DNA from 3 places in the Streptomyces avidinii genome. Region 2 is predicted to be linked to each of the others. Evidence: riboswitches for the same ligand, from Rfam matches in the RefSeq annotation. Region 2 holds a riboswitch; each other region holds the start of a gene.
The links. A riboswitch is a leader RNA that binds a small molecule or an ion and turns the genes downstream of it on or off. The one in region 2 is predicted to bind cyclic di-AMP.

Region 1 (7,840 bases), 3.5 Mb from region 2:
TGCGGGAAGCCCCGCATGCCCGAGATGACGTTGTCGCCGAGGACCTTGGCCTGGCGCAGCGCGTGCTGGGCGTTCGGCGGGCACCAGGCGTTCTCGACGCCGGCCTTGCGGGAGGCGACGTCCGGAACCTGGGCGTTGTCGCCGGCGGTCCAGATGTAGTCCGTGCCCGTGACCTGGAGGGTCGGCTGGGCGTCCACGTGGCCGCGGGGGCCCAGCGGCAGGCCGTAGCGGGCCAGCACCGGGTTCGGCTTGACGCCGGCGGTCCAGACGATGGTGCTGGAGTCGACCTCGAGGCCGTTCTTCAGGACCACGTGGCCGTCCACGCAGGAGTCCATGGAGGTGTTGAGGTAGATCTCGATGCCGCGGGACTCGAGGTGCTCCTTGCCCCAGGTGCCGAGCTTGGGCCCGACCTCGGGAAGGATCTTGTCGGCCGCGTCGACCAGGATGAAGCGCATGTCCTCGCGCTTGATCGTGGAGTAGTACTTCGCGGCGTCGCGGGCCATGTCCTCGACCTCACCGATGGTCTCCGCACCGGCGAAGCCGCCGCCGACGAAGACGAAGGTGAGGGCCTTGCGGCGGACGTTCTCGTCCGTCGTGGACTCGGCCTTGTCGAGCTGCTCAAGGACGTGGTTGCGCAGGCCGATGCCCTCTTCGACGCCCTTCATACCGATGCCCTGTTCGGCGAGGCCGGGGATCGGGAAGGTGCGGGAGACGGCGCCGAGCGCGATCACCAGGTAGTCGAAGGGCAGCTCGTACGCCTCGCCGACCAGCGGCGTGACGACGGCGACCTTGCGGTCCTGGTCGATGCTGGTGACCCGGCCGGTGAGAACCTCTGCCTTGGGCAGCACGCGTCGCAGCGGGACGACGACGTGCCGAGGCGAGATGCTGCCTGCGGCCACTTCAGGGAGGAAGGGCTGGTAGGTCATGTACGAGCGCGGGTCGACGACCGTGACGGTCGCCTCGCCGTAGCGCATCTTCTTCATGATGCGCTTGGCTGCGTACAGGCCTACGTACCCACCTCCTACAACGAGGATCCTGGGACGCTCCGTGGTGCTCATGGAACGAGTATCCAGCACCCAAAGGGGTGTCGCTCGTGAGCCCCTTCACAAGGACCGGGACACCCTCTGCTACACTCCGCCGCCCACGTGACCGAGGTCATGGCGCGCAACGGGAACCAGAAGGTGTCGGGAGTCGTTGTTCACCCGTCCTGAACTGGCCTCCAAGGCCGGAACCGGACTGGACCACCGGGGTTCGTCCATACCTCCGATGCGGAACCCGTCGCGTTCGCCGATCGCACGAACGCACGCGAAAAAGGGCCTGCAGGCCTCCGGAAGGGCCCAAAGGACCCTCCTGTTGACCCAACAGACCCTTTTTCCTTGTGAAGAACTTCACGAAGTTCGTTTGGATCACTGTCGCAACAACGCCCGAAGAGGCCTTCACAACCTGCTTCGAAGGTCGTTCAGGCGATGGACCAAGCGATTCCATCGAGGATGTCGTGCTCCGACACGACAACCTCGGAAGCGCCGATCCGTTCCATGATCGCCAGAAGCACCAGCGCGCCCGCGCCGATCACGTCCACCCGGCCCGCATGCATCACGGGGATCGCCGCGCGCTCGGCGTGCGTCGCCGTCAGCATCCGCCCGCTGATCTCCCGCACCTGCTCGTAGGAGATCCGGGAGTGGTGGATGGCCGACGAGAGGTACTCCGGCAGCCCCAGGGCGATCCCGGCGACCGTGGTCACCGAGCCCGACAGACCCACCAGCGTGCGCGCCTCGGACAGCGGCACGCTCTCGGCCGCCAGGTCCAGCGCCGCCTCGATGTCGGCCCGGATCGCGGCGACCTGCTCGGCGGTCGGCGGGTCGGTGACGACCCCGTCCACCACCAGGTGGCGCTCGGTCATCCGGACACAGCCGATGTCCACGGAACGGGCGGCCCGTACGTGCTCCTCGCCGACCACGAACTCGGTCGAACCGCCGCCGATGTCCACCACCAGGAACGGCCGCTCCAGGTGTTCGTGCGCCGTGAGCTCCTTGGTGGCGCCGGTGAAGGAGAACTCCGCCTCCTGGTCACCGGAGATCACCTCGGGCTCGACGCCCAGGATGTCCAGGACGCCCCGGACGAAGTCCGCCCGGTTCTCGGCGTCCCGGGAGGCCGAGGTGGCCACGAAACGCACCCGCTCCGCGCCGAACTCCTCGATGACCCCGGCGTACTCGCGGCACGCGGCGAAGGTGCGCTCCAGCGCCTCCGGAGCCAGCCGGCCGGTCCGGTCCACGCCCTGGCCGAGCCGGACGATGGTCATCCGGCGGTCCAGCTCGACGAGCTCGCCGGTGGCCGGGTCGCAGTCGGCCACGAGCAGCCGGATGGAGTTCGTACCGCAGTCGACGGCGGCGACCCGGGTCATGCCCGCGGCTCCTCGTCGTCCGTCTTCTTCTCCCCGCACGGGACGACGCAGGGGCCCTTGGCCCACCACTCCGGCAGCATGGCGAGGGCCTCGTCGCCGAACGGGTTCACGCCGGGGCCGGCGGCCAAGGAGTGACCGACCAGCACGTGCAGGCACTTCACCCGGTCCGGCATGCCGCCGGCGCTCGGGAAGCCCTGGAGCACCTCGATGGCGTCGCGCCGCTGGATGTAGTCCTCGTGGGCGGCCTGGTAGGCGGCGGCCAGTTCCTTGTCCTCGGAGAGCCGGGCCTGCATCTCCTTCATCACGCCGTTGGCCTCCAGCGTGCCGATCGCGGAGGCCGCGCGCGGGCACGTCAGGTAGTACGTCGTCGGGAAGGGGGTGCCGTCGGGGAGCCGCGGGGCGGTCTCCACCACGTCCGGCTGCCCGCAGGGGCAGCGGTGCGCGATGGCGCGCAGCCCGCGCGGCGGGCGGCCGAGCTGCTGCTCGAACGCCTCGATGTCCGCGTCGGTCGGCTCGGTCCGGTCGGTCTGGGGCGGGGGCGTCTGCATGCCTGGAGGAAGTCTCTTCGTTCTCGTGGATGGGTGCTGCGGTACGGCGGTACGGGTCAGTCGCCGGGGCGGTCGGCCTTGTCGACGCCGTCCCAGACGTTGGAGTACCAGGGGCGGTCGGAGCCGGCGTGGCCGGTCCGGTGCGGTTCGGGGGGCTGGGCCCCGGGGTCGCTCATGATGTAGCTGATCTCTCCCGGGCGCAGGAAGTGCAGGTGCTTGCGCGCCTGCTGCTCCGCATAGGCGTCGTCCTGCCAGCGGGCCTTCTCGTCGCGGAGCCGCTCCAGGCGGTCCCGCGCGGCCGCGGCCGCCCGCTGCTGCTGCGCGATCTCCGAGCGCTGGGAGACGTACTGGCGCATCGGGTACGCGAGGGCGACGACCAGCGTACAGAGGACGAGCACCAGGAGCGCGGCGCGGCCGGTGAGCCGGCTGCGGCGGACCTGACGCCGCGACTGCGACCGGTAGACGTGGGCGGCGGTCCGCTCGCCGAGCTGCTTGAGCCTGGTCGCGGTGGAGAAGGTGGAGAACCGATCCCGGTTCCCGGCCATTGGTCCGCCTCCCCTAGGTACGCACTACGCAATACGTCCCCGCACACGGTACGGGACCGAGTGCGGGGACGTACGGAGGCCAGCCCCTCAGGGGGGTGATTAGCCCTTGAAGCGCGGGAAGGCGCTGCGGCCCGCGTACACGGCGGCGTCGTCGAGGATCTCCTCGATGCGCAGCAGCTGGTTGTACTTGGCGACACGGTCCGAGCGGGCCGGGGCGCCGGTCTTGATCTGACCGCAGTTCACGGCGACGGCGAGGTCGGCGATGGTGACGTCCTCGGTCTCACCGGAGCGGTGGGACATCATGCACTTGAAGCCGTTGCGCTGGGCCATCTCGACGGCGTCCAGGGTCTCGGTCAGCGAACCGATCTGGTTCACCTTCACGAGCAGGGCGTTCGCGGAGCCCTCCTCGATACCGCGGGCCAGACGCTCCGGGTTGGTGACGAACAGGTCGTCACCGACGATCTGGACCTTGGTGCCCAGCTTGTCGGTGAGGGTCTTCCAGCCGGCCCAGTCGTCCTCGTACAGCGGGTCCTCGATGGAGACCATCGGGTACGCGGAGACGAGCTCCTCGTAGTACTCGGTCATCTCGGCGGCCGAGCGGGACTGGCCCTCGAACTCGTACTTGCCGTCCTTGTAGAACTCGGACGCGGCGACGTCGAGCGCGAGCGCGATGTCCTTGCCCGGGGTGTAGCCGGCCTGCTTGATGGCCTCGACGATGAGGTCGAGCGCGGCGCGGTTGGACTCCAGGTTCGGGGCGAAGCCGCCCTCGTCGCCCAGGCCGGTGGAGAGGCCCTTGGTGTGCAGGACCTTCTTGAGGGTGTGGTAGACCTCGGCACCCCAACGCAGCGCCTCGGAGAAGGACTCCGCGCCGATGGGGGCGATCATGAACTCCTGGATGTCCACGTTGGAGTCGGCGTGCGACCCACCGTTGAGGATGTTCATCATCGGAACGGGCAGCAGGTGCGCGTTCGGACCGCCGAGGTAGCGGAAGAGCGGAAGGTCCGAGGCCTCGGACGCGGCGTGCGCGACGGCCAGGGACACGCCGAGGATGGCGTTGGCGCCGAGCGAGCCCTTGTTGTCGGTGGCGTCCAGGTCGAACATGGCCTGGTCGATCAGGCGCTGCTCGGTGGCGTCGTAGCCGACGAGCTCCGGGCCGATCTGCTCGATGACGGCGAGGACGGCCTTCTCGACACCCTTGCCGAAGTAACGGTTGGGGTCACCGTCACGGAGCTCGATGGCCTCGAAGGCACCGGTGGAGGCGCCGGACGGAACTGCAGCACGGCCGGTGCTGCCATCGTCGAGGCCCACCTCGACCTCGACCGTGGGGTTGCCTCGGGAGTCCAGGATTTCCCGGGCTACGACGACGTCGATGGACGGCACGAGCATCTCCTTCTGGGATGTGACGCTGGGTGTGCGGTGGCGTGTCAGGCCGTGGGATGGCCTTGCCGCCTAGAGCCTAACCGGCTCCGGGCACTCGACCGGCCGACCGCCCGGACCCTGGGACGAAAAAGGGCCCGAATACCCTTCTTCCGGGACATAGGTCTCTTGATCATCGGCATTTCGGGGCCGCACACGGCACCGCCCGACGCGTGGGGCACGCGCCGGGCGGTGGACATCCTGCACACAGTCAGCGGACCGCGGGTGCAGGGTTTTGCGGCATTTGCCGCACTGTTCAGCTGAGCTTCAGCTTCTGACCCGGGAAGATCAGGTCGGCGTCCGAGACGATGTCCTTGTTCAGCTCGAAGAGCTTCTCCCAGCCACCCTTGACGCCGTTGGCCTCGGCGATGGTGCCCAGGGTGTCGCCCGGCTTGACCTCGTACGAGCCGTTGCCGGTCTTCGGCGCGGCCGGAGTCTCGGTGCGCTCGGAGCGGGTGACCGGGGCCTCTGCGCGCTTGGTCTTCGGCGCGACCTTGGTCTCGGTCTTCTTCGTCTCGGTCTTCGGCTTCGACTGGGGCTTGTTCTGCGCCGGGGTCTCGGCACCGCCACCGTTGTAGGCGGAGCCCGACAGGCCCTTGCCGCAGGACGGCCAGGCACCCTTGCCCTGGCTCTTGAGGACCTTCTCCGCGACGGCTATCTGCTGCGCCTTGCTGGCCTGGTTGGCCTGCGGGGCGTACGACTTGCCGCCGAAGCCGGCCCACGTGGAGGACGAGAACTGCAGGCCGCCGTAGTAGCCGTTGCCCGTGTTGATGGCCCAGTTGCCGCCGGACTCGCACTGCGCGACCTTGTCCCACTCGGAAGCGGTGGCGGCGCTGGCGGTGCCCGCGGCCATCAGAGGCGCGGCCACGGCCACACCGGCGACACCGGCGAGCGTGACGATCCGGACAGACCGCTCGATTGCAGTACCGCGACGGTGCTTGCCCTTGCCGGAAAGCAGCATGGAGTTCTCCTCACCGACGCCTACGAGGTGAGCTGTCGGGTTCGGGCGAGTGAGTTGCCCGGCCGTGCGACCTAGCGCACGTCTTAACCCCAAGCCGGTGGCGTGACCGTCTCTCAACGGCCGCTCCCGGCACCTACCTTGGTTCCCCCGCTCCTGCCTTCGGCGCTTGACGCGACGACTGTTCCCCCCGTCCGCCGGCAGGATTCGGCGATGCGGTCGAAGGAGCCCGCGGTGGCGAGCGATTCAGAAGGTAGACAGGTCTCTCCCCGATGTTCAACGAGCAACATCGGGGAGAAACGGCCCCTACTTGCGCTCCCCGGAGGGATGTTTGCGCAGGTGAGGACGGGGTTTGCGGAAGCCCCGCGGCGAGACACGCCAGTTGACCGGAAGAGATGCATGTCTCACTTGCAGAAAAGCGACATTCAACTCTTTCCGGATAACTGAACTGCCCTTATTGCGTGGTTAGATCCAGGTTCTGGCCGGGCTTGATCAGATCGGCGTCCCCGCCGATGACCTGCTCATTGGCCTCGTAGAGACCGTTCCAGCCGCCCTTTACGCCCTTGGCGACCGCGATGGTCGCCAGGCTGTCGCCCACCTGGACCGTGTACGTGGGGCCCGACGCGGCGTCAGAGGGGGCCGTCGGCTCGGTCGCCGGGGCACCGCGGTGCTTGCCGCCGCCCCCTGCGGGAGTGGCGCCCAGCGTCTGCGGGGTCGCGGGGGACCCGGGGGTCGCAGGGGCCGACGGGTCGACCGGAGGCAGTCCGGGCGTGGCCGGCGGGGTCGTCGGCGCGGTCGGGTCCACCGGCAGCGTGGGCGCCGTCGGGTCGACGGGGGCCGGCGTGGTGGTCGGGTCGCCCGGCAGGGTCGGGGCCGTCGGGTCCACGGGAGGCGTCGTCGGGACGTCCGGCGCGGGCATGACGGGCAGTCCGACGGACGGGGCGTCGGGAATGAGGAAGGGGGTGCCGGACGGGGTCGGGGCCGGGGTCGGCGCGCCGTAGTCCGTGGACCGCACACCGCCGCCGGTGGACGGGACCACGTCGTCCGGGCGGGACGGGGCGGGGGCGAGAGGGCCCTTACCGCCGGGCAGACCGGGGTCGACCTGGGCGGCGGGGCTCTCCCGGTCCAGGCCGGCCGAGGCCGCGCACAGCGGCCACGCCTGCGGACCGGTGGACTTCAGCACCCGCTCGGCCACCGCGATCTGCTGGGACCGGCTCGCAAGGTCGGGGCGCTCGGCGAATTCGAGACCGCCGGCACCCTGCCACTCCTCCTGGGTGAACTGGAGTCCGCCGTAGGCGCCGCTGCCGGAGTTGGCACTCCAGGAGCCACCGCTCTCGCACTCGGCGACCTTGTCCCATGTGGACGTGTCGGCAGCGGTGGCGCTGGTGGCCGCGAGCAGCGGCATGGCCAGTGCGGAGCCAGTGACTCCGGCTGTGACGACCAGCGCGGGGACCTGGCGGGGGCGTCTGTGACGGCCGTTCCCGGAACGCATGTAGGTGCACCTTTCGCATAACAGCTCGGTAACGGCAGAACCTAGCGGCCTTCGAACGATTGTCACAAGTTCAAGCTGGATCTGACTTTTAATCAGACTCCGCTTAAGTGTTTTGAGCCGTGAAGCGAACGGGAAGAGTGCGCAGTCCCCGCATGATCAACCCCCCACGCCAGCGCAGGTCTTGGGACGGAACAGCAAGTTCCAGATCGGGCAGGCGTGTCAGCAGGGTGGCGAGCGCGGTCTGCCCTTCGAGCCGGGCGAGCGGGGCGCCGAGGCAGTAGTGGATGCCGTGGCCGTACCCGAGGTGCTGATTGTCGGTGCGGGAGAGGTCGAGGGTGTCCGGGTCCGCGAACCGCTCGGGGTCCCGGTCGGCGGCCGCGAGGACGACCAGCACCGGATCGCCGGCGGCGACGGACATGCCGCCGAGAGTCAGCGGCTCGGTGGCGAACCGCCAGGTCGCCAGCTCCACGGGGCCGTCGT
Region 2 (7,840 bases):
TCATCCGGGGCGAGCAGCGCGAGGACGGCACCTGGGCCACCTTCCACGGCGGACCGTCCGAACTGTCCGCCACCATCGAGGCCTACGTCGCGCTGCGCCTCGCCGGGGACGCGCCGGACGCCCCCCACATGAGCCGCGCCTCGGCCTGGATCCGGGCCCACGGCGGTATCGCCGCCGCCCGCGTCTTCACCCGGATCTGGCTGGCCCTCTTCGGCTGGTGGAACTGGGACCACCTGCCCGAACTCCCGCCCGAGCTGGTCTTCCTGCCGTCCTGGGTGCCCCTGAACATCTACGACTTCGGCTGCTGGGCACGCCAGACCATCGTGCCGCTCACCGTGGTCTCCGCGCTGCGCCCGGTCCGCTCTGCCCCCTTCGCCCTGGACGAGCTGCACGCCGATGCCCGGGTGCCCAACCCCGTCAGCAGACTCGCCCCGCTGACCAGCTGGGACGGCGCCTTCCAGCGGATGGACAAGGCCCTGCACGTCTACCGGCGGTTCGCCCCGCGCCGACTGCGCAAGGCGGCGATGGCGAGCGCCGGCCGCTGGATCATCGAACGCCAGGAGAACGACGGCTGCTGGGGCGGGATCCAGCCGCCCGCCGTGTACTCGGTCATCGCCCTGCACCTGCTCGGCTACGACCTGCGGCATCCGGTGATGCGCGCCGGACTGGAGTCCCTGGACCGGTTCGCGGTGTGGCGCGAGGACGGCGCCCGGATGATCGAGGCATGCCAGTCCCCGGTGTGGGACACCTGCCTCGCCGCGATCGCCCTGGCCGACGCGGGGCTGCGCCCCGACCACCCCGCGCTGGTCAAGGCGGCCGACTGGATGCTCGGCGAGGAGATCGTCCGCACCGGGGACTGGGCGGTGCGCCGGCCCGGGCTCGCCCCCGGCGGCTGGGCGTTCGAGTTCCACAACGACACCTACCCCGACATCGACGACACCGCCGAGGTGGTCCTCGCCCTGCGCCGGATCAAGCACCCGGACCCGGCCCGGGTCGAGGCGGCCATCGCCCGCGGGGTGTCCTGGAACCTCGGCATGCAGTCCAGGAACGGGGCGTGGGGCGCCTTCGACGCCGACAACACCAGCCCCTTCCCGAACAAGCTGCCCTTCTGCGACTTCGGCGAGGTCATCGACCCGCCCTCGGCCGACGTCACCGCCCACGTGGTGGAGATGCTCGCCTTCGAGGGCCGGGCGGGCGATGCGCGGACCCGGCGCGGCATCGCCTGGCTGCTCGCCGAACAGGAGCCGAGTGGCGGCTGGTTCGGCCGCTGGGGCACCAACTACGTCTACGGGACCGGGTCGGTGGTCCCGGCCCTCGTCGCGGCGGGCATCGCCCCGGGGCACCCCGCGATCCGGCGGGCCGTGCGCTGGCTGGAGTCCGTACAGAACGAGGACGGCGGGTGGGGCGAGGACCAGCGCTCCTACAAGGACCCGTCCTGGGCCGGAAAGGGCGCCTCCACCGCCTCGCAGACCGCGTGGGCGCTGATGGCCCTGCTGTCGGCGGGCGAGCGCGAGGGCAAGGCCGTCGAGCGGGGCATCGCGCATCTGGTGGAGACCCAGCGGGAGGACGGCACCTGGGACGAGCCGTACTTCACCGGGACCGGCTTCCCGTGGGACTTCTCCATCAACTACCACCTGTACCGGCAGGTGTTCCCGCTCACCGCGCTCGGCCGCTACCTGTACGGCGAACCGTTCGCCCCGGCCGGGGAGGCGTGATGTCCGCCGCGGGCGGGGACCGGGCTCCGGGCCCCGACCCGCTGCTGGTGGCCTGCGCGCTGCGCATCGAGCAGGCCGCCCTGCGCAGCGCCGGCCGCGGCCCGGGGCGCGGATCGGCCGCCGGGCACACCCTGCTGCGCACCGGGATGGGCCCGAGCGCCGCCGAGCGGGCCGTCGGCCGGGCCCTGGAGCGGCCCGGGATGGATCGGGCCGCGGTCCTCGCGACCGGGTTCTGCGCCGGGCTGGTCCCCGGTATGCACCCCGGTGACCTGGTCGTCGCGGGGGAGACCCGGGACCTGCAGGGAACCGTCACCTGCACCGGCAGCGCCCTGCTCGCCGAGGCACTGGCCCGGGCCGCCCCGGGCCGGACCGTGCACACCGGCGCGCTGACCGGATCCGACCACGTCGTCCGCGGACAGGAGCGCGCGCAGCTGCGCGCCACCGGCGCGATCGCGGTCGACATGGAGTCCGCGGCCACCCTGTGGGCCGCCACCAGGGGCGGTGACCGCCCCGTTGCGGCCGTCCGGGTGATCGTGGACGCTCCGGAGCACGAGCTCGTCCGTATCGGCACGGTTCGCGGGGGAATATCGGCCTTCCGTGTCCTGCGTGCCGTACTGCCCGCGTTTCATGAATGGCACCGTTCGTTGCTGCTCCCCAGGAGGTGAGCCAGATGGCCATGCCGCTGCGCCAGTCCATCAGGGTCGGGACGTATCTTCTCGAACAAAAGCTCCGCAAGCGCGAGAAGTTCCCCCTGATCGTCGAACTGGAACCGCTCTACGCCTGCAACCTGGCCTGTGAGGGGTGCGGGAAGATCCAGCACCCGGCCGGGGTGCTCAAGCAGCGCATGCCGGTCGCCCAGGCGGTCGGCGCCGTGCTGGAGTCCGGTGCGCCCATGGTGTCCATCGCGGGCGGCGAGCCCTTGATGCACCCGCAGATCCACGAGATCGTCCGACAGTTGGTGGCGCGCCGCAAGTACGTGTTCCTCTGCACCAACGCGATGCTGCTGCGCAAGAAGATCGAGAAGTTCACGCCTTCCCCGTACTTCGCCTTCGCCGTGCACATCGACGGGCTGCGCGAGCGCCACGACGAGTCGGTGGCCAAGGAGGGCGTGTTCGACGAGGCGGTCGCGGCCATCAAGGAGGCGAAGAGGCGCGGTTTCCGGGTGACGACCAACTCCACCTTCTTCAACACCGACACCCCGCAGACGATCATCGAGGTGCTCAACTACCTCAATGACGACCTCCAGGTCGACGAGATGATGATCTCGCCCGCCTACGCCTACGAAAAGGCTCCCGACCAGGAGCACTTCCTGGGCGTCGAGCAGACCCGGGAACTCTTCAGGAAGGCCTTCGCGGGTGGCAACCGGCGGCGCTGGCGGCTCAACCACTCCCCGCTCTTCCTGGACTTCCTGGAAGGAAAGGCCGATTTCCCCTGCACGGCCTGGGCCATTCCGAATTACTCCCTCTTCGGGTGGCAGCGCCCCTGCTATCTGATGAGCGACGGCTACGTGCCGACGTACCGCGAGCTCATCAATGACACCGACTGGGACAAGTACGGCCGCGGAAAGGACCCGCGCTGCGCGAACTGCATGGCGCACTGCGGCTACGAACCCACCGCCGTCCTCGCCACCATGGGCTCCCTCAAGGAGTCCCTGCGTGCGGCCCGGGAGACGATCGCCAGCAACCGGGACAAGTCGGCATGACCGCGCGGTCACCGGAGGAACGGGGCGGCCGGGGCAAGGGCTTCGACCTCGGCGCCCTGCTGGCCGAGCGCGGGGCCGAACGCTACGAGCTGCACGCCAGGCACCTCAACCACCAGCTGCCCCGGATGCTGCACACCATCGGCTTCGACAAGGTCTACGAGCGGGCCGAGGGCGCCCACTTCTGGGACGCCGAGGGCAACGACTACCTGGACATGCTGGCCGGGTTCGGGGTGATGGGCCTGGGCCGGCACCACCCGGTCGTCCGCCGCGCCCTGCACGACGTCCTGGACGCCCAGCTCGCCGACCTCACCCGTTTCGACTGCCAGCCGCTGCCCGGACTGCTGGCCGAGAAGCTGCTCTCGTACAGCCCGCACCTGGACCGGGTCTTCTTCGGCAACAGCGGTACCGAGGCCGTGGAGACGGCCCTGAAGTTCGCCCGGTACGCCACCGGGCGCCCCAGGATCCTCTACTGCGACCACGCCTTCCACGGGCTGACCACCGGCTCCCTCTCGGTGAACGGGGAGGGCGGCTTCCGCGACGGCTTCGCCCCGCTGCTCCCCGACACCAGGATCGCGCTGGGGGACCTCGCCGCCCTGGAGCGCGAGCTGAAGCGCGGGGACGTGGCCGCCTTCGTCGTCGAGCCGATCCAGGGCAAGGGGGTGCTGGCCGCCCCACCCGGTTTCCTGCTCGCCGCGCAGGAGATGCTGCACCGTCGCGGGGCGCTGCTGATCGCGGACGAGGTGCAGACCGGCCTCGGGCGTACCGGGGACTTCTACGCCTACCAGCACGAGCCGGGCGTGGAGCCGGACCTGGTGTGCGTGGCGAAGGCGCTGTCGGGCGGCTACGTGCCGGTCGGCGCCACCCTGGGCAAGGACTGGATCTTCAAGAAGGTCTACTCGTCCATGGACCGGGTCCTCGTGCACTCCGCGAGCTTCGGCTCCAACGCCCAGGCGATGGCGGCGGGCCTGGCGGTGCTGTCCGTCATGGAGGACGAGGAGGTCGTCGCCAACGCCCGGGCCATGGGCGACCTGCTGCGGGGGCGGCTCGCCGCGCTGGTCGACGAGTACGAGCTGCTGCACGAGGTGCGGGGGCGCGGGCTGATGATCGGCATCGAGTTCGGCCGGCCGTCCTCGCTGGGCCTGCGCAGCCGGTGGACCATGCTGCAGGCGGCCCGCAAGGGGCTCTTCGCGCAGATGGTCGTGGTGCCGCTGCTCCAGAAGCACCGGATCCTCACCCAGGTCTCCGGGGACCACCTGGAGGTGATCAAGCTGATCCCGCCGCTGATCGTGGACGAGCGGGACGTGGACCGGTTCGTCGGCGCCTTCCGCGAGGTCATGGACGAGGCGCACGGTGGGTCCGGGCTGATCTGGGACTTCGGCAGGACGCTGGTGAAGCAGGCCGTCGCCGCGCGCTGACGGCCTGCCGACCCGGCGGGGAACCGGTCCCCGCCGCGTCAGACCAGGAGCCGGTCGCGCAGCCGGTCGAGGGTCTCGGGCCGCAGCCCGAGGCCCTCCGTCAGGTAGCGGTCCACCCCGCCCCAGATCTCGTCGATGGTATCGAAGGCGGCCACCAGGTACTCGGCGCGGGCGTCGAAGAGCGGTGCGAGCAGCTCCATCACCTCGGGGGAGCGGGCGCCCGCCGACTCGTCGGTGCGGCGCACGCGGTAGCGGCGGTGCGGGGCGTTCGACTCCAGGTAGTCCGTGACGATCGCCTCGCGCTCGACGCCCAGCGCGAGCAGGGTGACGGCGATCGACAGGCCGGCCCGGTCCTTCCCGGCCGCGCAGTGCATGAGCGCGGGGACGCTGTCCTCGGCGAGGGCGTGCACGACTCGGCTGTGCTCGGCGGTGCGCTGCCGGATGATCCCGCGGTACGAGTTCGACATCCGGGCCGCCGCCTTGCCGTCGCCCAGGATCCCGCGCAGCTGGACGAGGTCGCCGTCGCGGACCAGCCGCCAGAACTCCCGCCCGTCGGCCGGGTCCGAGAGCGGGATGTTGACGTTCCGGACGCCGGGCAGTTCGACGTCCGGCCCCTCCAGGGCGTGGTCGGCGCCGTTGCGGAAGTCGAAGATGGTGTGGAGGCCGAGCGAGGCGAGGAACTCTGCATCGCTTTCGGTGGCATGTGCGAGATGTCCGCTTCGGAACAGTCGTCCCGTCATGACCGTTCGTCCATCGGAAGTCGGCAATCCGCCCACATCGCGGAAATTGCGCACTCCGGTCAGCTCCGGCTCCTGTATCTGCTGGGTCAAAACAACTCCTCCGCCGCGTCCTGGGTCCAGTGTCCGAATTACACTACTTGGCGCCAACTTGCCATATCCGGAGGCGAGATCGGGCACGTCCCCGTGAGCCAGATCATACGGTGACCGTGAGTGCCTGATCGCTAAAGGCGAATGGCCGGGTCGGGGCGGCTGTTGACGGTCGGGAATGGACAGAGGGTGACCGGAATTCCTCCGGTCCCTCATGCCTGTTATTCCGTCAGGGAATTCGCGGCTTGTAGGGCGTGGCCGCAAGGGATTACCTTCGCGATCGATCCGGGCGGAACGCCAAATCCTGCCGCCTCCCGGAAACCGCATCCGACCTATTCGTGCGGCAGGAGCGGGGGAACCAGGTAAGCCGCCGGCCCGGAGATCTTTTCACCGGGACGGCTCGGGGTGAAGCCGTTCATGTCCCGTACATGTACGGCCGGACATCTCCAGTCCGAACCCGACAGCTCACCTCGCAGGCGCCGGAGAGGAATTCGTCATGCCTGCAAAGGGTAAGCACCGCCGTCCCAAGTCCCTTTCCCTTTCGCGCGGTTTCGCCGTCGCCGGAACCGGTGGCGCCGCCCTCGCGCTGCCGCTGATCGGTGCCGCCGGCGCCCACGCGGCCGGTGCTCCGGCCGCCGCTCCCGCGGTGGCCCCCGCGGTGGCCCCGCAGGTTCCGGTCGCGCTGCGGACGGCGCCCGTCGCCGCCGTGCAGGCCGCGCCGTCCGTCTACACGGTGGTGCCGGGCGACTACCTCTCCAAGATCGCCGCGGAGCGCCACCTGTCCGGCGGCTGGGAGCAGCTGTACGCCGACAACCGCGAGGCCGTCGGCAGCAACCCGTCGCTGATCCACCCGGGCCTGAAGCTGACCCTCGGCGGTGCGGGCAAGGCGGCTCCGGCCCCGGCCGCCGCCGAGGCCGACGCGAAGCCGGCCCGGCAGGCCGCGCCGAAGCAGGAGCGCAAGCAGGCCCCGAAGGCCGCCCCGGCGCAGCGGGAAGCCGCCGCCGAGGCCCCGGCCGAGGCCCCCGCCGCACCGCAGTCGGCCGCCGGCTTCGTGGCCCCGGTCAGTGGCGGGATCTCCACCCAGTACAAGGTCGCCGGCAGCATGTGGTCCTCCGGCTACCACACCGGCGTCGACTTCATCGCCAGCTCCGGCACCAGCGTCAAGGCCGTCGGCGCGGGCACCGTGGTCTCCGCCGGCTGGAGCGGCTCGTACGGCAACGAGGTCGTCATCCGCCACGCGGACGGCAAGTACTCCCAGTACGCCCACCTCTCCCAGCTCTCCGTCTCCTCCGGCCAGAGCGTCACCGCCGGGCAGAGCATCGGCCTCTCCGGCTCCACCGGCAATTCGACCGGCCCGCACCTGCACTTCGAGATCCGCACGAGCCCGTCCTACGGCTCGGACCTGGACCCGATCGCGTACCTCCGCTCGAAGGGCGCGAGCCTCTGACGGCACCCGCCGACGGACCACGACACGCGTGAGGCCGGGACCCGAGGGGGGTCCCGGCCTCACGCGTACTTATTCCTTGTCCCGCGCGTGGTACAGATCACGGTCCGTCAACCCCTCATTACGTTGGCGTAGGTTGCTTGCGAGAGTGAAGGATGTTGTCCCGTGGCAGCGACGACGACGAAACTCAAGACCATCGGCTCGTACGCGGCGATCGGGGACAGCTTCACCGAAGGCGTGGGGGACCCGGGACCCGGGGATTCCTATCTCGGCTGGGCGGACCGGCTCGCCGTGCTCCTGGCCGACCAGCGCGAGGAACACGACTTCCGTTACGCGAATCTGGCGGTGCGGGGGAAGCTCCTCGACCAGATCGTGGCCGACCAGCTCCCGCGAGCCAAGGCCCTCGCGCCGGACCTCGTGACCTTCTGCGCGGGCGGCAACGACATCATCCGGCCCGGGACCGACCCGGACGACGTGGCGGAGCGCTTCGAGGCGGCCGTGGCCGACCTCACCGGGGCCGTCGGCCAGGTCATGATCACCACGGGCTTCGACACCCGCGGCGTACCGGTGCTCAAGCACCTCCGCGGCAAGGTCGCGACGTACAGCGCGCACGTCCGCGCCATCGCCGACCGCTACGACTGCCCGGTGCTCGACCTCTGGTCGCTGAAGTCCGTTCAGGACCGGCGGGCCTGGGACACCGACCGGCTGCACCTGTCGCCCGAGGGCCACACGCGGGT
Region 3 (7,840 bases), 860 kb from region 2:
CGCCGAGCCCGCGGGCCTGGACGGCGTGGCGACCATCATGGCGCGCGCGTTCTCCGAGGGCACCGACAAGCACTCCGCCGAGGAGTTCGCGGCCGAGCTGGAGCGCTGCGGCGCCACCCTCGACGCGCACGCCGACCACCCGGGCCTGCGGGTCTCGCTGGAGGTCCCGGCCTCCCGGCTGCCCAAGGCGCTCGGCCTGCTGGCCGAGGCGCTGCGCGCCCCGGCGTTCGCCGACGCCGAGGTCGACCGGCTGGTGCGCAACCGGCTCGACGAGATCCCGCACGAGCTGGCCAACCCGCAGCGCCGCGCCGCCAAGCAGCTCTCCAAGGAGCTCTTCCCGGCCACCCTGCGGATGTCCCGGCCGCGCCAGGGCACCGAGGAGACGGTCGCCCGGATCGACTCCGCCGCCGTACGCGCCTTCTACGAGGCCCACGTACGCCCCGCCACGGCCACCGCGGTGGTCGTCGGGGACCTGACCGGCATCGACCTGGACGCCGTGCTGGCGGACACCCTGGGCACCTGGACGGGCAACACCGCCGCGGCCCTCCCGGTGCCGCCGGTGACCGCCGACGACACCGGCCGCGTGGTCATCGTGGACCGGCCCGGAGCGGTCCAGACGCAGCTGCTGATCGGCCGGATCGGGGCGGACCGCCACGACCGGGTGTGGGCGGCCCAGGTGCTCGGCACGTACTGCCTGGGCGGCACCCTCACCTCGCGCCTGGACAAGGTGCTGCGCGAGGAGAAGGGGTACACCTACGGGGTGCGCGCCTTCGGCCAGGTGCTGCGCTCCACCGCGGACGGCAAGGGCGCCTCGATGCTCGCCATCAGCGGCTCGGTGGACACCCCGAACACCGGCCCCGCGCTGGAGGACCTCTGGAAGGTGCTGCGCACCCTCGCCGAGGGCGGTCTGACCGATGCCGAACGTGATGTCGCGGTCCAGAACTTGGTGGGCGTGGCCCCGCTGAAGTTCGAGACGGCGGCGTCGGTCGCGGGCACCCTCGCCGACCAGGTCGAGCAGGAACTGCCGGACGACTACCAGGCGCAGTTGTATGCCCAGCTGGCCGAAACCGGCACGGTGGAGGCGACTTCGGCGGTGGTGAAGGCCTTCCCGGCGGACCGGCTGGTCACCGTCCTGGTGGGCGACGCGGCGCTGATCGAGGAGCCCGTGCGGGCCCTCGGAATCGGTGAGGTCACGGTCGTCTCCAACTGACGCTCGGGCGACGGCCCCTTGAGGGCCGGCTGAAGGATTCAGCAAGGGGTTCTGGTGACTTGTTCACCAGAACCCCTTTTGTCCGTTTAGTGGTGAGGTTGCTTGTATGCGGTGTGGCGTACGCAACAAAAAGCCGTGTCTGTTTGGCGATTGACTGATGATCCGCCTAGCGTCGGCCGTGCTGTCCGTCAGTTGTGCCCGCCGCACCCGCGGCACCGGGCAGCGATCGCCGAGTCCCCGTCAGGCGCGAGCCTGGGGAGCCGGGGACCCACATAGTCCCTGGGGTGAATCGGACCCCCTCGCAAGAGGAGGCCCGTAGGAGACCTTCCTGCTCCGAACCCGTCAGCTAACCCGGTAGGCGAGAAGGAAGGAAAGGATCAAACCCTTCATGGCGTTTGGCAGTCGTCCCGCTGGTTCCGGTAAGCACCGTGGTTCCAGCCGTCTGAGCAAGAAGACCGCCGGTTACGCCGGTATCGCCGCGATCGCCACCACGGGTGTCGTCGGCTCCCTCGCCGCCCCGGCCTTCGCCGCGGACAACCACAGCAGCAACATCGGCATGGACAACGGCCTGGGTGCCGTCGTCGTCGCCGACGAGCTCGCGGGCGACATCTCCGAGCAGGCCGACGCCCAGCACCGCGCCGCCGAGCACGCCGCCGCCAAGGCTCAGGCCGAGGCGGACGCGAAGCAGAAGGCCGCGGAGGCCAAGCGCCTCGCCGAGGCCAAGGCGAAGGCCGAGCGCGAGGCCGCCGAGCGCGCCGCCCGCGAGGAGGAGCGCAAGCGCCTCAACACCTTCGTCGCCCCGGTGGACGGCTCGTACGTCAGCACGCAGTACCACGCGGGCGGCGGCATGTGGTCCTCCGGCAGTCACACGGGCATCGACTTCCACGCCGCCTCCGGCACCTCGGTCCACGCCGTCGGCGTCGGCACCGTCGTCGAGGCCGGCTGGGGTGGCGCGTACGGCAACAACGTCGTCATCAAGCACAACGACGGTACGTACACCCAGTACGGGCACATGACCTCGCTGAACGTCTCGGTCGGCCAGCAGGTCACCCCCGGCCAGCAGATCGGCCTGTCGGGCTCCACCGGCAACTCCAGCGGCCCGCACCTGCACTTCGAGGCCCGCACGGGCTCGCAGTACGGCTCGGACATCGACCCGATCGCGTACCTGCGCTCGCACGGCGTCGAACTCTGAGGCTGCGCCGCACCGCATCGGCTCCACCCTCCGCTTCACCGAGGACCCCGGCTCCCCGAGCCGGGGTCTTTGTGTTGCGCCCTTGTGCAAATGTTTCGCATTTTCGGCTGCTCTCGGAAATTATCGTGTGTTGCAATAGAGTCGCAGCACGCGCATGTGCGTGCAATGAGACTGGCAGTCGGAAATAGGCGGAGGTTCGGTCTTGCGTATTCCTGCGCACGCGGTATGCACAGCAATCCGCGACGACATCGTCTCCGGGGCGTTCGAGCCGGGCGCCCGGCTGACCGAGGAGGTACTGGCCCGCCGGTACGGGGTCTCGCGCGTCCCGGTCCGCGAGGCCCTGCGGACCCTGGAGTCCGAGGGCTTCGTGACCACGAGACGCCATGCGGGGGCCTGCGTGGCCGAGCCGACCGAGCAGGAGGCCGCGGACCTGCTGGAGCTGCGGATGCTGCTGGAGCCCCTGGCGGCCGCCAGGGCGGCCCGGCGGCGCACCGACGCGCACCTCAAGGTGCTGCGGGGGCTGGTCAGGCTGGGGCAGGAGCGGGCCAGACGGGGACAGGGGGAGGATCTGCGGTCCCTGGGCGGCTGGTTCCACGAGACGCTCGCACAGTCCTCCGGCAGCCCCGGGCTGATCGCGCTGCTCACGCAGATGCGGCACAAGATCGCCTGGATGTACGTGGTGGAGGCGCCGGCCCGGCCGGTGGACTCCTGGGCGGAGCACGGCGCGATCGTGGACGCGGTGGCGCGCGGGGACGCCGACCGGGCGCGGGCGCTGACCGCGGTCCACGCCGACCGGGCGGCGGGGGCGCACCGGCTGCGGCTCCGCGCGGCGGTGAGGACTTCGCAACCTGCCGTAAACATGTCGGGCGGCCGGCATTAACAGGAGCCGTATACAAAGGATGGAATCGCGCGAATTCGCTGTGCGGTGGCCGGTCGGATTGTGCGCCGGGCCCATTTGTCGTGCCGAATTCCCGCGGAGCTGAATTCGGCGTGCGCCGGGATTTCGGCCGGCTTCTTTCCGGTCGAGCGGGATTTCTCCGGGTCCGCTTCGGGGCGGGGCCTCGATCCGGGAGTGGCCGGACAGGGGCTGTTGCCGGGGCAGGGGCCCGGCCGGTCGACAGGGCCCCGGGCCGGATACGACGAAGCCGCGGTCCCGGGAGCGGGGGCCGCGGCTTCGTGCGTGAGGTCGAACCCGAAGGGTCAGACGGTCTCGGGGAGCTCCTCGAGACCCTCGGCGACCAGCTTCGCGAGGCGGTCGAGTGCGGCCTCCGCACCCTCGGCCTCGGAGGCGAGGACGATCTCCTCGCCGCCCTGGGCACCCAGGCCCAGAACCGCCAGCATGGAGCCGGCGTTGACGGGGTCGCCGCCGGACTTCGCGATGGTCACCGGGACGCCGGAAGCGGTCGTCGCACGGACGAAGATCGAGGCGGGACGAGCGTGCAGGCCCTCGGCCCAACCGACGTTGACGCGGCGCTCTGCCATGGTGATGCCCTTCAGGTTCTTACGGTTGTCTAGACCAGTCTCTCACGACGTCCGGAATGCTCGGACCGGCCCTCGGCCTGAATTTTTCGCCGCTCGACCTTCCCCAGCTTGCACTGGTTTGTCCGGTCCTGCCTAATGCGCCGCGCGAGCGCTGCACCGCCCTGTCCGGCCGTAAGGTAGGCCCATGACCATCGAGTCGGACCCCTCGTACCCGGCCCACTGGGAAGCCGATGTCGTCCTGCGCGACGGCGGTACCGCCCGGATCAGGCCCATCACCACCGAGGACGCGGGCCGGCTCGTCAGCTTCTACGAACAGGTCTCGGACGAGTCGAAGTACTACCGCTTCTTCGCTCCCTACCCCCGGCTCTCCGACCGCGACGTGCACCGCTTCACGCACCACGACTACGTGGACCGGGTCGGGCTCGCCGCGACCATCGGCGGGGAGTTCATCGGCACCGTCCGCTACGACCGCATCGGCCCCGACGGCCGGCCCGCCTCCGGGCCCGCCGACGAGGCGGAGGTCGCCTTCCTCGTCCAGGACGCCCACCAGGGCCGCGGGGTCGCCTCCACCCTCCTCGAACACATCGGCGCGGTGGCCCGCGAGCGCGGCATCCGGCGGTTCGCCGCCGAGGTGCTGCCCGCCAACAACAAGATGATCAAGGTGTTCACGGACGCCGGGTACCAGCAGAAGCGCAGCTTCGAGGACGGCTCCGTCCACCTCACGCTCGACCTCGAACCCACCGCCGAGTCCCTCGCCGTGCAGCGCGCCCGCGAACAGCGCGCCGAGGCCCACTCGGTGCAGCGGCTGCTCGCCCCCGGCTCGGTGGCCGTCGTCGGAGTCAGCCGGTCCGGCGCCGGCGTCGGCGCGGCCGCGGTGCGCAACCTCCGCGACAGCGGCTTCCGCGGCCATCTCTACGCCGTCAACGAAGCCGTCACCCGCGACCTGCTCGACGGCGTACGCGCCTACCCCACGATCGGGGCCGTCGGCGCCCCGGTGGACCTCGCGGTGATCGCGGTCCCGGCCGACCGGGTCCCCGAAGCGGTGGCCGCCTGCGGCGAGCACGGGGTGCAGGGGCTCGTCGTCCTGTCCGCCGGCTACGGGGAGAGCGGCCCGGCCGGGCTCGCCCGCCAGCGCGAACTGGTGCGGCAGGTGCGCTCGTACGGGATGCGGCTGATCGGCCCGAACGCCTACGGGGTGATCAACACCGCGCCGGACGTGGAACTCAACGCCTCCCTCACCCCGGCGCCGATGCCCACGCGCGGCCGGATCGGCCTGTTCACCCAGTCCGGGGCGATCGGGATCGCTCTGCTCTCCGGCCTGCTCCGGCGCGGCGAGGGACTGTCCTCCTTCGTCTCCGCGGGCAACCGGGCCGACGTCTCCGGCAACGACATCCTCCAGTACTGGTACGACGACGGGGCGACCGACGTCGCCCTGCTCTACCTCGAAACCCTCGGCAACCCGCGGAAGTTCACCCGCCTCGCCCGCCGGACGGCGGCCGTCAAGCCGGTGGTCGTCGCCAAGGGCGGCCGCCACAGCCCGGCCGGGCACGTCGTCCCCGGTACCAGGCTCCCGGAGGCCACCGTCTCCGCGCTGCTGCGGCAGGCCGGCGTGATCCGCGTCGACACGGTCACCGAGTTGGTGGACGTCGGCCTCCTGCTGGCCGCGCAGCCGCTGCCCGCCGGGCCCCGGATCGCCATCCTCGGCAACTCCGAGTCCCTCGGGATCCTCACCTACGACGCCTGCCTCACCCAGGGCCTGCAGCCGCTGCCTCCGCTGGACCTGACGACGGCCGCCTCGCCGGCGGACTTCCGCGCCGCCCTGACCGACGCGCTCCGCTCCGAGGACTGCGACGCGGTCGTGGTCACCGCCATCCCCTGGGTGAGCGAGGAGGCTCCCGCGGACGACCTGGCCGGTGCGCTCCGCGACGCCGTGGCCGGGCACCCCGGCAAGCCGGTGGCGGTCGTGCACGTCGAGCTGGAGGAGCTCGTCGAGGCCCTGTCCGCGGTGCGGGGCCTGCCGCACCCCGCCCCCACCCCGGCCGGGGGCCCCGCCCCGGATCCGCGGTCCCCGGCGGGCCTGTCCACCGCGGCGGGGGCCAGCATCCCCAGCTACCCCGCCGCCGAGCGGGCGGTCAAGGCCGTCGCCGAAGCCGTCCGGTACGGCCAGTGGCGCCGGGCCACCGCCGACGACGACGGGCGGGTCCCCGAGTACGAGGACATCGACGAGGCCGGAGCCGCGGCCCAGCTGGCCGGACTGCTCGCGGACGTCGACGCCGGGGCCGTACACACCCTGACCGACTGGGACGCCCGTGAGCTGCTCGCGCGGTACGGGATCCGGGTCCTGCCCACCCTGCCGGCGCCGAGCGCCGACGCGGCGGTCCGGGCCGCCGGGGTGCTGGGCTACCCGGTGGCGCTCAAGACCACCGCCCCGCACCTGCGCCACCGCGCGGACCTGGGCGGCGTACGGCTCGACCTCACGAACGAGGCCGAACTGAGGCGCTCGTACGAGGAGCTCACCGACGCGCTGGGCAAGCCGGCCGAGCTCCAGCCCGTGGTGCAGCCCATGGTGCCGCGCGGGGTCGACACCGTCGTCCGGTCCGTCATCGACCCCGCCGCGGGCGCCGTCCTCTCCTTCGGGCTCGCCGGCGTCGCCTCCGAGCTGCTCGGCGACACCGCGCACCGGCTGGTCCCGGCCACCGACCGGGACGCCGCCGGACTGATCCGGTCCATCCGGACCGCACCCCTCCTCTTCGGCTGGCGCGGCAGCGACCCCGTGGACACGCCCGCCCTGGAGGACCTGCTCCTGCGGCTGTCGCGCCTGGTGGACGACCACCCCGAGGTGATCGGCGTCTCCCTGGAGCCCGTCGTGGTCGCCACCGAGGGGCTGTCCGTGCTCAGCGCCACCGTCCGCGTCGCCCACCCGCCCGCCCGCGGCGATCTCGGCCCGCGGACCCTCCCCAGTTACTGACCGGGTACGGCGCGGCCTGAGGGCCCCGTACGGGCCTTAGGATGGACCTCATGGCGAAATCCGGTACGACGACCCAGGGGCTGCGCACGGCGATCGAGCGCAGCGGCTACTACCCGGCCCTCGTGGCCGAGGCCGTGGAGGCCGCGGTGGGCGGCGAGCCGATTTCGTCGTACCTGGTCCACCAGGAGACGACCTTCGACTCCAACGAGGTGCGCCGCCACGTCACCGTGCTGGTCCTGACCGGCAACCGCTTCATCGTCAGCCACACCGACGAGCAGGCCGCCGACGCCGGGTCCCCCTCCCCGTACGCGACGACCTCCACCGAGTCGGTCAAGCTGTCCAGCATCTCCTCCGTGGTGCTCAGCCGTGTCGTCGCCAACCCGGAGTCCTACACTCCCGGCACCCTGCCCCGTGAGGTCGTCCTGACCATCGGCTGGGGCGCGGTCTCGCGGATCGACCTGGAGCCGGCCGCCTGCGGCGACCCGAACTGCGACTCCGACCACGGCTACACCGGCAACTCCACCGCCGACGACCTCAGCCTGCGGGTCAGCGAGGCCGGCGACGGCCCGGAGGCGGTGCGCCAGACCCTGGTCTTCGCACAGGCGCTCTCCGAGGCCACCGCGGCCACGTCCACCCCCGCCCGCTGATGGCGTACTCCGCGGCACAGGAGTGGCCCGAGCCGGAGCTGCTGGACCTGGCCGGCGCCCCCGTCCCGGAGTACGGCACCGGGTCGCTGGCCGACCTGCTGCCCACGCTCGTGGCGGGCCAGGGCGTCCCCGGCTTCACCGCCGCGATCACCGAGCTGACCCCGGCCGACCGGAACTGCGTGTTCCTGGTCGACGGCATGGGCTGGGAGCAGATCAAGGCCCACCCGGACGAGGCCCCGTACCTCACCTCCCTGCTCGGCACCTCGCGCGGCGGCACCGGCCGCCCGATCACCGCGGGCTTCCCGGCGACCACCGCCACCTCGCTGGCCTCCGTGGGCACC

Region 1: it holds a riboswitch for cyclic di-AMP, as region 2 does, so the genes downstream of both, OG373_RS23765 (transglycosylase family protein) here and OG373_RS08005 (LysM peptidoglycan-binding domain-containing M23 family metallopeptidase) in region 2, are expected to answer to the same signal.
Region 3: it holds a riboswitch for cyclic di-AMP, as region 2 does, so the genes downstream of both, OG373_RS11445 (M23 family metallopeptidase) here and OG373_RS08005 (LysM peptidoglycan-binding domain-containing M23 family metallopeptidase) in region 2, are expected to answer to the same signal.

The regions. Positions count from the first base shown of each region.
Region 1 covers NZ_CP108863.1:5,292,566-5,300,405, reverse strand. Annotated here, with positions in the region: gene OG373_RS23790 (NAD(P)/FAD-dependent oxidoreductase) at 1-1,058, opposite strand, end outside; gene OG373_RS23785 (exopolyphosphatase) at 1,460-2,401, opposite strand; gene OG373_RS23780 (DUF501 domain-containing protein) at 2,398-2,949, opposite strand; gene OG373_RS23775 (septum formation initiator family protein) at 3,006-3,494, opposite strand; gene eno (phosphopyruvate hydratase) at 3,594-4,880, opposite strand; gene OG373_RS23765 (transglycosylase family protein) at 5,167-5,871, opposite strand; cyclic di-AMP (ydaO/yuaA leader) riboswitch at 5,874-6,046, opposite strand; gene OG373_RS23760 (transglycosylase family protein) at 6,323-7,360, opposite strand; gene OG373_RS23755 (cytochrome P450) at 7,464-7,840, opposite strand, start outside.
Region 2 covers NZ_CP108863.1:1,790,381-1,798,220, reverse strand. Annotated here, with positions in the region: gene shc (squalene--hopene cyclase) at 1-1,715, shown strand, start outside; gene OG373_RS08025 (1-hydroxy-2-methyl-2-butenyl 4-diphosphate reductase) at 1,715-2,380, shown strand; gene hpnH (adenosyl-hopene transferase HpnH) at 2,386-3,417, shown strand; gene OG373_RS08015 (aspartate aminotransferase family protein) at 3,414-4,832, shown strand; gene OG373_RS08010 (tyrosine-protein phosphatase) at 4,871-5,662, opposite strand; cyclic di-AMP (ydaO/yuaA leader) riboswitch at 5,955-6,151, shown strand; gene OG373_RS08005 (LysM peptidoglycan-binding domain-containing M23 family metallopeptidase) at 6,156-7,106, shown strand; gene OG373_RS08000 (SGNH/GDSL hydrolase family protein) at 7,269-7,840, shown strand, end outside.
Region 3 covers NZ_CP108863.1:2,651,880-2,659,719, reverse strand. Annotated here, with positions in the region: gene OG373_RS11450 (M16 family metallopeptidase) at 1-1,210, shown strand, start outside; cyclic di-AMP (ydaO/yuaA leader) riboswitch at 1,428-1,586, shown strand; gene OG373_RS11445 (M23 family metallopeptidase) at 1,599-2,402, shown strand; gene OG373_RS11440 (GntR family transcriptional regulator) at 2,605-3,282, shown strand; gene OG373_RS11435 (HPr family phosphocarrier protein) at 3,603-3,884, opposite strand; gene OG373_RS11430 (GNAT family N-acetyltransferase) at 4,069-6,852, shown strand; gene OG373_RS11425 (DUF5998 family protein) at 6,903-7,499, shown strand; gene OG373_RS11420 (alkaline phosphatase family protein) at 7,499-7,840, shown strand, end outside.